3 regions of the Marinobacter sp. P4B1 genome follow, and region 1 is predicted to be linked to each of the others. Evidence: predicted binding sites of a transcription regulator. Region 1 holds the regulator's gene; each other region holds the start of a gene.

Region 1 (3,226 bases):
TGTCGAGATGGGCGAACAGCGGCAGCAGGTCCAGGGCCTTGTTGCGGGTGGGGTTGTAGTGCAGGTAATCCCGCATCAGGGTTTCCAAATCCGGGCGATAGTCATCCGCCATCAGCTTCTCGGTATACCGGCTGCTCCAGGGTTCGATATAGGTGGTGAACTTACGGCTGATATCCAGCTGGTGCCGGGCTTTAAGCCAGTCGTAAAGGGCAGCAAAGGCTTGCAGGTAGGCTATCAGGGTAGCGGGTTCCAGGTCCGGCAATTCCGGGTTCAGCTGAAGGCCAAAGGCAAAGTAGATGGCTTCACGGCTACCTTCGGCGCCCAGTTCCCGTAGCTCATCCATCAGGGTTTCGATCAGCTCCAGTTTCGAGAACGCCAGTGGCGGGCCGACAATCTCAAGCGGAACGACCTTCTCGGCAGCAAAGTCGATCACATCCATGGCATGGCTGCCAAGCTCCCGGATGGATTGCGGCAGGCGTTCGTCGTCCAGGTCCAGCTCCTTGATGGGATCGGAGTCCAGTTCGATGGTAAAGCGGCCATGTTCGGTGTCCAGTGCGGTCACGTAGCGTGAGGTCAGCTCCGGCGATCCGCCGAGCAAGCGGGCCGCATGCTGCACCAGTTGTTCGTAACCGAGCCCCGAAAGCTCGATTTCGACCCCTGCGCGGCGTTCTTCACCTTCGTGGTTTTTCAGTCTTTCCGGCATCTTGCAACGATTGGCTGCGTTCATGGAGTGTTTGCATCCCCTTGCTTCGTTTCAGGTCACCTTAACACAGGCTTGCGCCGTGTCCCGTTACCCAAAGGAAAGAAACTGCACAGGGACTTTACACTGGATAAAACACTGTATATAGTCAAATCACTGTATAAAAAACCAGGACGAACAACCCCGGAGAAAAAGCATGAAGCTGACCGCCCGACAGTCCCAGGTGCTGGATATTATCCGGCGATATCTGGATGAAACCGGTTATCCGCCCACTCGCGCAGAAATCGCTGCCGAGCTGGGTTTCCGCTCGGCCAATGCGGCGGAAGAGCATCTCAGGGCGCTGGCTCGCAAAGGTGCGATCGAGATGGTGCCGGGCGCCAGCCGCGGTATTCGCCTGCCGGAGGCTGAGCCGGATCTGGGGTTGCCGGTCATTGGTCAGGTAGCAGCGGGTAGCCCGATCCTGGCGCAGGAGCATGTGGAAGACCACTGCACCCTCAAGCCCGACTTCTTCTCGCCCTCTGCAGATTACCTGCTGCGGGTTCGGGGTATGAGTATGAAGGATATCGGCATCCTGGATGGCGACCTGCTGGCGGTGCATCGCACCCAGGATGTTCACAATGGCCAGGTAGTCGTGGCCAGGGTGGGCGAGGAAGTTACCGTTAAACGCTACCGCCGTGAAGGCTCAAGGGTCTGGCTGATTGCGGAGAACGAAGAGTTTGCTCCTATCGAAGTGGATCTGAGTGAGCAGGAATTGTTTATCGAAGGTCTTGGTGTGGGTGTAATCCGGCGCTCCGATCTTCACTGAACAGGCAGGTGAGTTATGGAACAGTTGAGCTTCAATCAGAACATGGCGTTTCATCCGGCCGCAGTGGCACCGGCGCAAGCGATCTCTGCGGGCCAGCGCCCGGCAAGCATGCGCCGGCCTGCAGGTGGTTCGGCAGCGGGTCATTCGGGCCTGGGCGGCAATGTGACGGAGATTATCCTGCCGGAAGGACAGGTAGAGAACTTTCAGCTGTTATTGCCCATGCTCACCCAGCTGAACCAGGAAAAGCGCTGGCTGGCGTGGATTGATCCGCCCCAGGCGCTGGTGGCCAAGTGGCAGAAGATGCACGGCATTGTGGCGAACGAGATCCTGGTGCTGCGTTCAACCGCGGAATACCCGGCCCAGCAGCTGGCAGAGCGCGCCCTGGGCGCAGGTACCTGTCATGCGGTAGTGCTCTGGACCAACAAGCTGGGGCGCGCCGCCTTCGATTCACTGCAAAAGGCTTCTGCGAAAGGCAACAGTCACGGGGTGATTTTGCGCCAGCGCTGAGGGCTGGCGCAGTATCGGTCAATGCAGGGTATAGCTGGGCTGGGGGTCGATCGCGTCGCCGTCTTCTTCATCCCAGTCCATGTCATGGCCCATGTCGTAGTCGATATTGCCGGCGGCTTCAATGCCTGCAGCAATCATGGCCTTGGCCACGTTCATATCCCGGTTCTCCATCATTTCCCGGGCTTCTTCGGAAAAAGAAATGCGCACCAGTGGGGCGGCATCATCGTCTATCCGGCGCAACGCGTAGTCGCCGTCAGAGAGTTGTACAATTTCAAAAAACGATGGTGACATTCGTTAAACCTTTGTCGTCATTCGGGTTGTTTCGGTGCAGTCGTGGTCAGGGCTGTTACCACTCGCCGTGCCGCTCTTCGAGTTCCCTTGCAAAAATGGCCATGGCTGCCCTGGTCTGTTCCAGTGCCTGCAGGGAGCGGTCCGGGCCTTCTTCTGCGGCTACCGCAATAATGTTGTCGGCAGAGACCGTCTTTTTCTGCGCCGGTGGTTGGCCCAGGGCCTTGTCCAGCTGAACCAGGTGGTTCCACCAGCTGTCCCGCTGCTGCGCGAGGCTGTCGAGAGTTTCGACTTCCGCCACGTCGTAGTCGAACAGTGCCTTTAACTCGGCCAGGCTGTGCGGCGTTTCCGTCTTTTTCTGGTGCAGCCTTGCGACCATCGTCAGCAGTACGTCGCGGGCTCGCAGCAGGACTTCTGCCACTGCCTGGGACCGGGCTTCTCCGATCACGGCTGCCGGCAGTCCGGTGCTGGCAGCATTGCTGGTTGTTGGCTGGTCAAATTCCCGGATCAGTACCTGGGCCAGGTACAGTTTTTGTGAAACCAGTGAATACCACGTTGAAGCCATGCAATACCTGCCCACATGCAGTGCCGGATGATCAGTTGCCCGCCTGAAGACCACACCCTTCTATATCCATCAGGCCAAGCGGCTAATAGTATCATTTTTGTCCACCCATTTCCTCCCCTTTGATGGTTGCTGTTGATACAGGTGCCTGTTCACAAGAAACTACAAACCTTCACTTGAAACGGGCGTTTGAAACTGGCAAAAAGGCCCCAATTCGGGCGAAGGTCGATCGCCCGACCATTCAGAATGGAGGTTGAGGGATGCGAAACCAGTTGGTTGCGGCGGTTACCGCAGCAGTAATGGGGTTGTCCGGATCCGTTGTGGCAAAGGTTTCACCTGCCGAAGCAGAGCGGTTGAACAATGA
Region 2 (3,226 bases), on a different contig from region 1:
CGGGGTTGGCGCTGACCAGGAATTCGATATCTTCCATGCCATGGGGTGCCGGCTCGTTGTCAGCATTGCCGCTCAGGTGGGTGACAAACTGCATGTTGGGCATGCTTAGCTGGGCCAGTTCCCGGGCAACCCGCTGGTCCAGCTCCATGGCGGCCTGTTCCCGTTTGGCAGACAGCTGTGCTGCCAGCTCATCGAATTGTTGGCGCAGGTTTTCCAGCTCAGCTTCAAGTTGTTCCAGGCTGCCTTCGCCGCCGTCCAGTTCGGCCAGTTCTGCGGCCAGGCGCTGGTGCAGTTCCGGCAACTCTTCCGGGGTAATCCGGTGCTTTCGGGCCATCTGGTAAATGGCGCTCAGGCGTTCTTCCACCTCGGCCAACCGCGCCGGGTCGGCTTCATAGTCGTCGACAAACCGGCGCAGGTTGTCGCCGGCTTCGGAAATCTGGATCTGTGCTTCGTTCAGCATCTGCAGGGTATCGGCCAGTGCCGGCACTTCCAGCGGCAGTTGCTCCAGTTGCTGCAGGGCCTGGCGTACCAGGGCGGCTGCGCTGGTGTCATCTTCGGTGCAGAGCAGGGCGGCCTGGTGACTGCTGTGCAGTACTGCATCCGCCTGGCTCAGCTGGGCCTGCTCCTGCTCAAGGGCCTCCTGCTCGCCGTCTTCCAGTGCCAGCCGGTCCAGCTCCTCTACCTGGTAGCGAAGCAGTTGCAGCCTGGCCTCGGCTTCGTCGGCGTTGTGCCGGCGCTGTTCCAGTTTCTGTCGGGTAGCGTTCCAGGCTTTCCAGGCGTTGCGGGCCTGGTCGGCCAGTTGTTCGGCGCCGGCGAACTCGTCCAGCAGTTTGCGGTGGGTGTCTTTGCGCAACAGTGACTGGTGCTGGTGCTGGCTGTGGATGTCCATCAGCAGGCCGCCCAGTTCTTTGAGCTGGGACAGCGGGCAGGGCTGGCCGTTAATAAACGCTTTGCTGCGGCCATCTTTGCGGATGGTGCGGCGCAGGATGCAGTCTTCCTTGTCATCCAGTTCGTGGGCTTCAAGCCATTGCCGGGCTTCCGGAATTCTCGAGATATCGAAACTGGCGTTGATATCGGCACGCTCGGCTCCGTGGCGCACAGCTCCGGCGTCTGCGCGGCCGCCCATGGCCAGGCCCAGGGCATCCAGAACGATAGACTTGCCAGCACCGGTTTCGCCGGTGAGTGCTGTCATGCCCTTGCTGAACTGCAATTCAACCCGTTCAGCAATGGCGTAGTTCGAGACCGTCAGTTGGATAAGCATGCTGATTACCTCCGTTCAGAGTCTGTTGTCTCTGAAAATTTCGAATACTGTGATTCCATACAGTTGCTGTGAATATATACAGGGTTTTTCCTGTTTGCAAATAACCTGTGCCCCGAATTTGTAAAGAATGCATCCCGGAAGGTTGAAACCCGCCCGGCGGGCCCCATATTCGTTCGCAAAGTCGTATTTTCCTGCCCTGAAACGGGCGGGGCTTAAACCAGCCGCAGGCCTTCGGGCCCTGGGAAAATCCATCAGGAGTTGTCATGAGTGCTGACGAAAAGCGCAACGAACAGGTAGAAGAAGAGCTGAACGAAGCCGCACAGGCGGAACAGACTGATGCCGAGCCGGAAGCTGGCGAGGCGGGGCAAGAGGGTTCCGAGCTGGATGCCCTGAAGGCCAAGCTACAGGAGTATCAGGACCAGGCGTTGCGCTCCCAGGCAGAAATGCAGAACGTGCGCCGCCGGGCCGAGATCGACGTGGAAAAGGCGCACAAGTTTGCGCTGGAAAAATTCGTCAAGGAATTGCTGCCGGTGGCCGACAGCCTGGAGAAGGCCGTGGAAAGCACGGAAGGGCAGGAAGACGCCAGCGAACTGGTGGCTTCTATCCGCGAAGGCGCGGAAATGACCCTCAGCCTGTTCATGAGCAGCCTGAAGAAATTCAACGTGGAGCAGCTGAACCCGGTGGGTGAACCGTTCGACCCGCAGCAGCACGAAGCCATGTCTATGGTGCCAGCCCCGGATGCCGAGCCCAATAGCGTGGTGGCGGTGGTGCAGAAGGGTTATCTGCTGAACGGCCGTGTTGTTCGTCCGGCCATGGTTGTAGTGGCAAAAGCAGAAAATTGATCAAAAAAGGCGCCGTCGGGGCTTGAAAAGCCGCTGAAAGCGCCAATATAGCGATTAAACAGCGACAGCCGGGGTGGTCTCACTCCGGAGCAGAATTCAGAAAGATCTTGGAGTGATTCGATGAGCAAAATTATTGGTATCGACTTGGGAACCACCAACTCCTGCGTGGCCATCATGGATGGTGACAAGGTAAAGGTAATCGAGAATGCCGAGGGTGATCGTACCACCCCGTCCATCATTGCCTACACCGACGATAACGAAACACTGGTTGGCCAGTCTGCCAAGCGCCAGGCGGTCACCAACCCGGCAAATACCCTGTACGCCATCAAGCGTCTGATCGGTCGTCGTTTTGAAGACGACGTGGTTCAGAAGGACATCAAGATGGTGCCGTACAAGATCGCCAAGGCTGATAACGGCGATGCCTGGGTAGAAGTGAAAGGCCAGAAGATGGCTCCGCCGCAGGTTTCTGCCGAAGTCCTCAAGAAAATGAAGAAGACTGCAGAAGACTACCTGGGCGAGACAGTAACCGAAGCGGTTATCACCGTGCCGGCTTACTTCAACGACAGCCAGCGCCAGGCTACCAAAGATGCAGGCAGGATTGCCGGCCTGGAAGTTAAGCGGATCATCAACGAGCCGACTGCTGCTGCGCTGGCCTACGGCATGGACAAGCAGAGCGGCGACCGTACCGTAGCGGTCTACGATCTGGGCGGCGGTACCTTTGACCTGTCCATCATCGAGATTGCCGACGTAGACGGTGAGCACCAGTTTGAAGTACTGGCTACCAACGGTGACACCTTCCTGGGTGGTGAAGACTTCGACATGAAGGTCATCGAATACCTGGCGGACCAGTTCAAGAAAGACAGCGGCATCGACCTGCGAGGTGACTCCCTGGCCATGCAGCGCCTGAAGGAAGCCGGCGAAAAGGCCAAGATCGAGCTGTCCAGCAGCCAGCAGACCGACGTAAACCTGCCGTACATCACTGCAGATGCGTCTGGTCCCAAGCACATGAACGTGAAACTGACCCGCGCCAAGCTGGAATCGCTGGTAGAAGAGCTGGTTCAGCGCAGCCTCGAGCCCTGTAAAGTGGCTCTGCAGGACGCTGGCATGAAGGCCTCTGAAATCG
Region 3 (3,226 bases), on a different contig from region 1:
CGCATTGGTGAGTTATTCAAAACAGGACAGGTACCTGTTGGTCAGGGTTTTGTCATAGAGTTGGGCTCCGAGGATGAGAAGACTGCGCCTGGTTTGCCCCAGTGCTTGATCGCGATAGCTGTTGCGCCATTGCTGCCTGATACATCGAGAAGTGATGTGCTGAACATCACCCAAAGGGCCGTGGCGGAGATTCTCCAGCTTGCAGTCGAATCCGGTGCTTCCGCGGTGTATTTTCCGTCGAATTTGATCAATGTATTTGCTCCTTCGGCAGGCTCAGTGGAGCCCGTGCTTGATGCCTTTTCGGCGGCTTATGATGAAGTCGATCTGCAGCTATACGACAGGTATGGACATCGGGCACCTTGATGTCCACCGAATCAAGGCGGCAGGATCAGTGGCTATGGATGAAGTAACTGCAAAACGAATCTTCGCCCAAATGATGGCTAGCAAGCAGGAAGAGCTCACTCGGCAAGTGCTTAAGTCGGCTATACGTTACGCACATTTTCGCGCCGAGTGGTATCTGATGTCCGTTGAAGAACGGGCAGAAGTAGATAGAGCGAGAACCCTCGCGCACAATAGCTTTATCGATGCCTTGAACATTCTCAGTAGGAATGCGGCCGCTAGCGGTGAAGCGATCGATTGGCGGCGGGAGTTAGGTGAGGATAGGCGCTGGATCGGAGACTATGGATGCTATGTTGCTTGTTTCCTTGGTCTGCAGTCGCGGTAAGTGGGCGTGCCGCCGATTGAGACGACCAGGGAAATGTTCAGTGTGTATCCTTGACCTCTGCTAGTCGTTCATAGCCAAGGAGAAGGCGAAGTGGAAAACCAAGAGCTGCGAGGGGGAGGGCATTCACCTGGAAGTCAAAGCCCGGAAGGTAGCCTAGTTACAACATAAAAACACACTACGAAGCAAGGAGCTGAAAAAACTGTAACCAATAGTGTAGCTTTTATGTTGTAGATCTTAAAAAAACATTATTAAACAAATATAAAACACCTGTGCATCATGGGGGTATGCTTGGAAAGATCGGTCTGGGTTGCAGGCATGGAAGCGTCCGGTTGATCGTGCGTTTGGGTCAAAGCGGGGATTGTAAGAAAATAACGCCCGGGATGAAACGAAGGGTTTGGCAACAGGATCTTGGAGAAGGCTATGCAAGCAACCGATCAGCAACTGGAAACCGCCGGCAATGCGCTGGGAGACTTGTTGATACAGCAGGGCAGAACCATGGCCACCGCTGAAAGCTGCACCGGTGGCTGGGTGGCCAAGGTGCTGACAGACAGGGCGGGTTCCTCTGCCTATGTAATGGCCGGGCTGGTGACCTACAGCAACGAGGCCAAACAGGCCATTCTGGGCGTAGAAGAAAAGGTGCTGGCCGAGCACGGCGCTGTCAGCGAACCGGTGGTGCGCCAGATGGTGGCCGGTGCCGTTCGCGCCACCGGTGTGGATGTGGCCGTGGCCATCAGCGGCGTTGCCGGCCCTGGCGGCGGCAGCGAGGAAAAGCCGGTAGGCACGGTATGGTTTGCCTGGGGAGCCGGCCCGGACAACACGCAAACCCGTGTTCAGCACTTTGACGGCGACCGGGAACAGGTACGCCGGCAATCGGTTTTGTATGTGTTGCAAGGGGTTACGGAGTTTCTGAAAACACTGTGATGTTTTTCACCCCGGCAGGGGTTGGTCTGTGCCAAGGCTTATGTTTTAATACTGTTCAAATATACAGGAAAACACTGGATACACCTCCGGTGTCGTCATATCGAATAGTGAGGGGCAGGTAACAATGGAAGACAACCGCAAGAAAGCACTCAGCGCAGCACTGGGCCAGATTGAACGCCAGTTCGGCAAGGGCGCCGTGATGAAAATGGGCGACCAGCCCCGTGAAGCCATTCCTGCGGTATCCACCGGCTCCCTGGGGCTGGACGTAGCCCTGGGTATTGGTGGCTTGCCGTATGGCCGGATCGTAGAGATCTACGGCCCGGAAAGCTCCGGTAAAACCACCCTGACCCTGCAAGTGATCGCCGAAGCGCAGAAAGCCGGCAAAACCTGTGCCTTCATCGACGCCGAGCACGCACTGGACCCTATCTACGCTGAAAAACTGGGCGTAAACGTTGACGACCTGCTGGTCTCCCAGCCGGACACCGGCGAGCAGGCCCTGGAAATCGCGGATATGCTGGTACGCTCCAATGCCATCGACGTCATCATCGTCGACTCGGTAGCGGCCCTGACTCCGAAAGCGGAAATTGAAGGCGAAATGGGCGACAGCCACGTAGGCCTGCAGGCCCGTTTGATGTCCCAGGCGCTGCGTAAGCTGACCGGTAACGTGAAGCACGCCAACTGCCTGATGGTGTTCATCAACCAGATTCGTATGAAGATCGGTGTGATGTTCGGCAGCCCCGAGACCACCACCGGCGGTAACGCCCTGAAATTCTACTCTTCCGTACGCCTGGACATCCGCCGCATCGGTGCGGTGAAGGACGGCGACGAAGTGGTAGGTAATGAAACCCGCGTAAAAGTCGTCAAGAACAAGGTGTCTCCGCCGTTCAAGCAGGCCGAGTTCCAGATCATGTACGGCAAGGGCATCTACCACATGGCCGAAGTTCTGGACATGGGTGTTAAAGAAGGCTTCGTCGACAAATCCGGTGCCTGGTACGCCTATAACGGCGACAAGATCGGCCAGGGTAAGGCCAACGCCTGCAAGTTCCTGGAAGAGAATATGGACATCGCCAACGAAATCGAAGCCAAGGTTCGCGACAAGCTGATGCCCAAGCCGGTGAAGAAAGAAGCGGCAGAAGCGCCCGTGGAAGCGAACGGTGAATTGCTCTAAGTAAGAACCCGGGAGGCGTTACATGAAGCGACTGTTGATAGTAGCCCATGCACCGTCTCCCAATACCCTGCGGTTACGGGAGTCCGTCGAAAAGGGCGCCCGTAACCGGGATATTGAAGCGGTGGAAGTGGTGGTGAAAGCGCCGCTCGAAGCCGGCCCCGAAGATGTCCTCGCCTGCGATGCCATCATCCTTGGCACCACCGAAAACCTCGGCTATATGTCTGGCGCCCTCAAAGACTTCTTTGACCGTAGCTATTACCCCTGCCTGGAGAAAACCCAGGGCCTGCCTTTTACTTTCTATATCCGCGCCGGGCACGATGGCACCGGCACACGCCGCGCCATAGACAGCATCACCACTGGCCTGCGCTGGAAACTTATTCAGGAACCCCTGCTGTGCCGGGGTGATTACCAGC

The links. Region 1 encodes LexA, which represses DNA repair genes until DNA is damaged. Its sites were predicted from a motif close to CTGTNTNNNNANACAG; they were not measured.
Region 2: a site for LexA is predicted at 1,328-1,343, ahead of recN (DNA repair protein RecN). Genes of this name have one in related genera too.
Region 3: a site for LexA is predicted at 1,697-1,712, ahead of recA (recombinase RecA). Genes of this name have one in related genera too.

The regions. Positions count from the first base shown of each region.
Region 1 is NZ_LLXM01000005.1:217,827-221,052, reverse strand. It holds gene AQ621_RS02775 (amidoligase family protein) at 1-727, opposite strand, end outside; gene lexA (transcriptional repressor LexA) at 897-1,505, shown strand; gene AQ621_RS02765 (cell division inhibitor SulA) at 1,521-2,012, shown strand; gene AQ621_RS02760 (hypothetical protein) at 2,031-2,303, opposite strand; gene AQ621_RS02755 (DUF6586 family protein) at 2,359-2,865, opposite strand; gene AQ621_RS02750 (DUF1329 domain-containing protein) at 3,123-3,226, shown strand, end outside.
Region 2 is NZ_LLXM01000015.1:301,974-305,199, reverse strand. It holds gene recN (DNA repair protein RecN) at 1-1,261, opposite strand, end outside; gene grpE (nucleotide exchange factor GrpE) at 1,525-2,103, shown strand; gene dnaK (molecular chaperone DnaK) at 2,224-3,226, shown strand, end outside.
Region 3 is NZ_LLXM01000011.1:223,839-227,064, forward strand. It holds gene AQ621_RS08760 (hypothetical protein) at 1-363, shown strand, start outside; gene AQ621_RS08765 (hypothetical protein) at 398-724, shown strand; gene pncC (nicotinamide-nucleotide amidase) at 1,145-1,645, shown strand; gene recA (recombinase RecA) at 1,770-2,813, shown strand; gene AQ621_RS08780 (flavodoxin family protein) at 2,836-3,226, shown strand, end outside.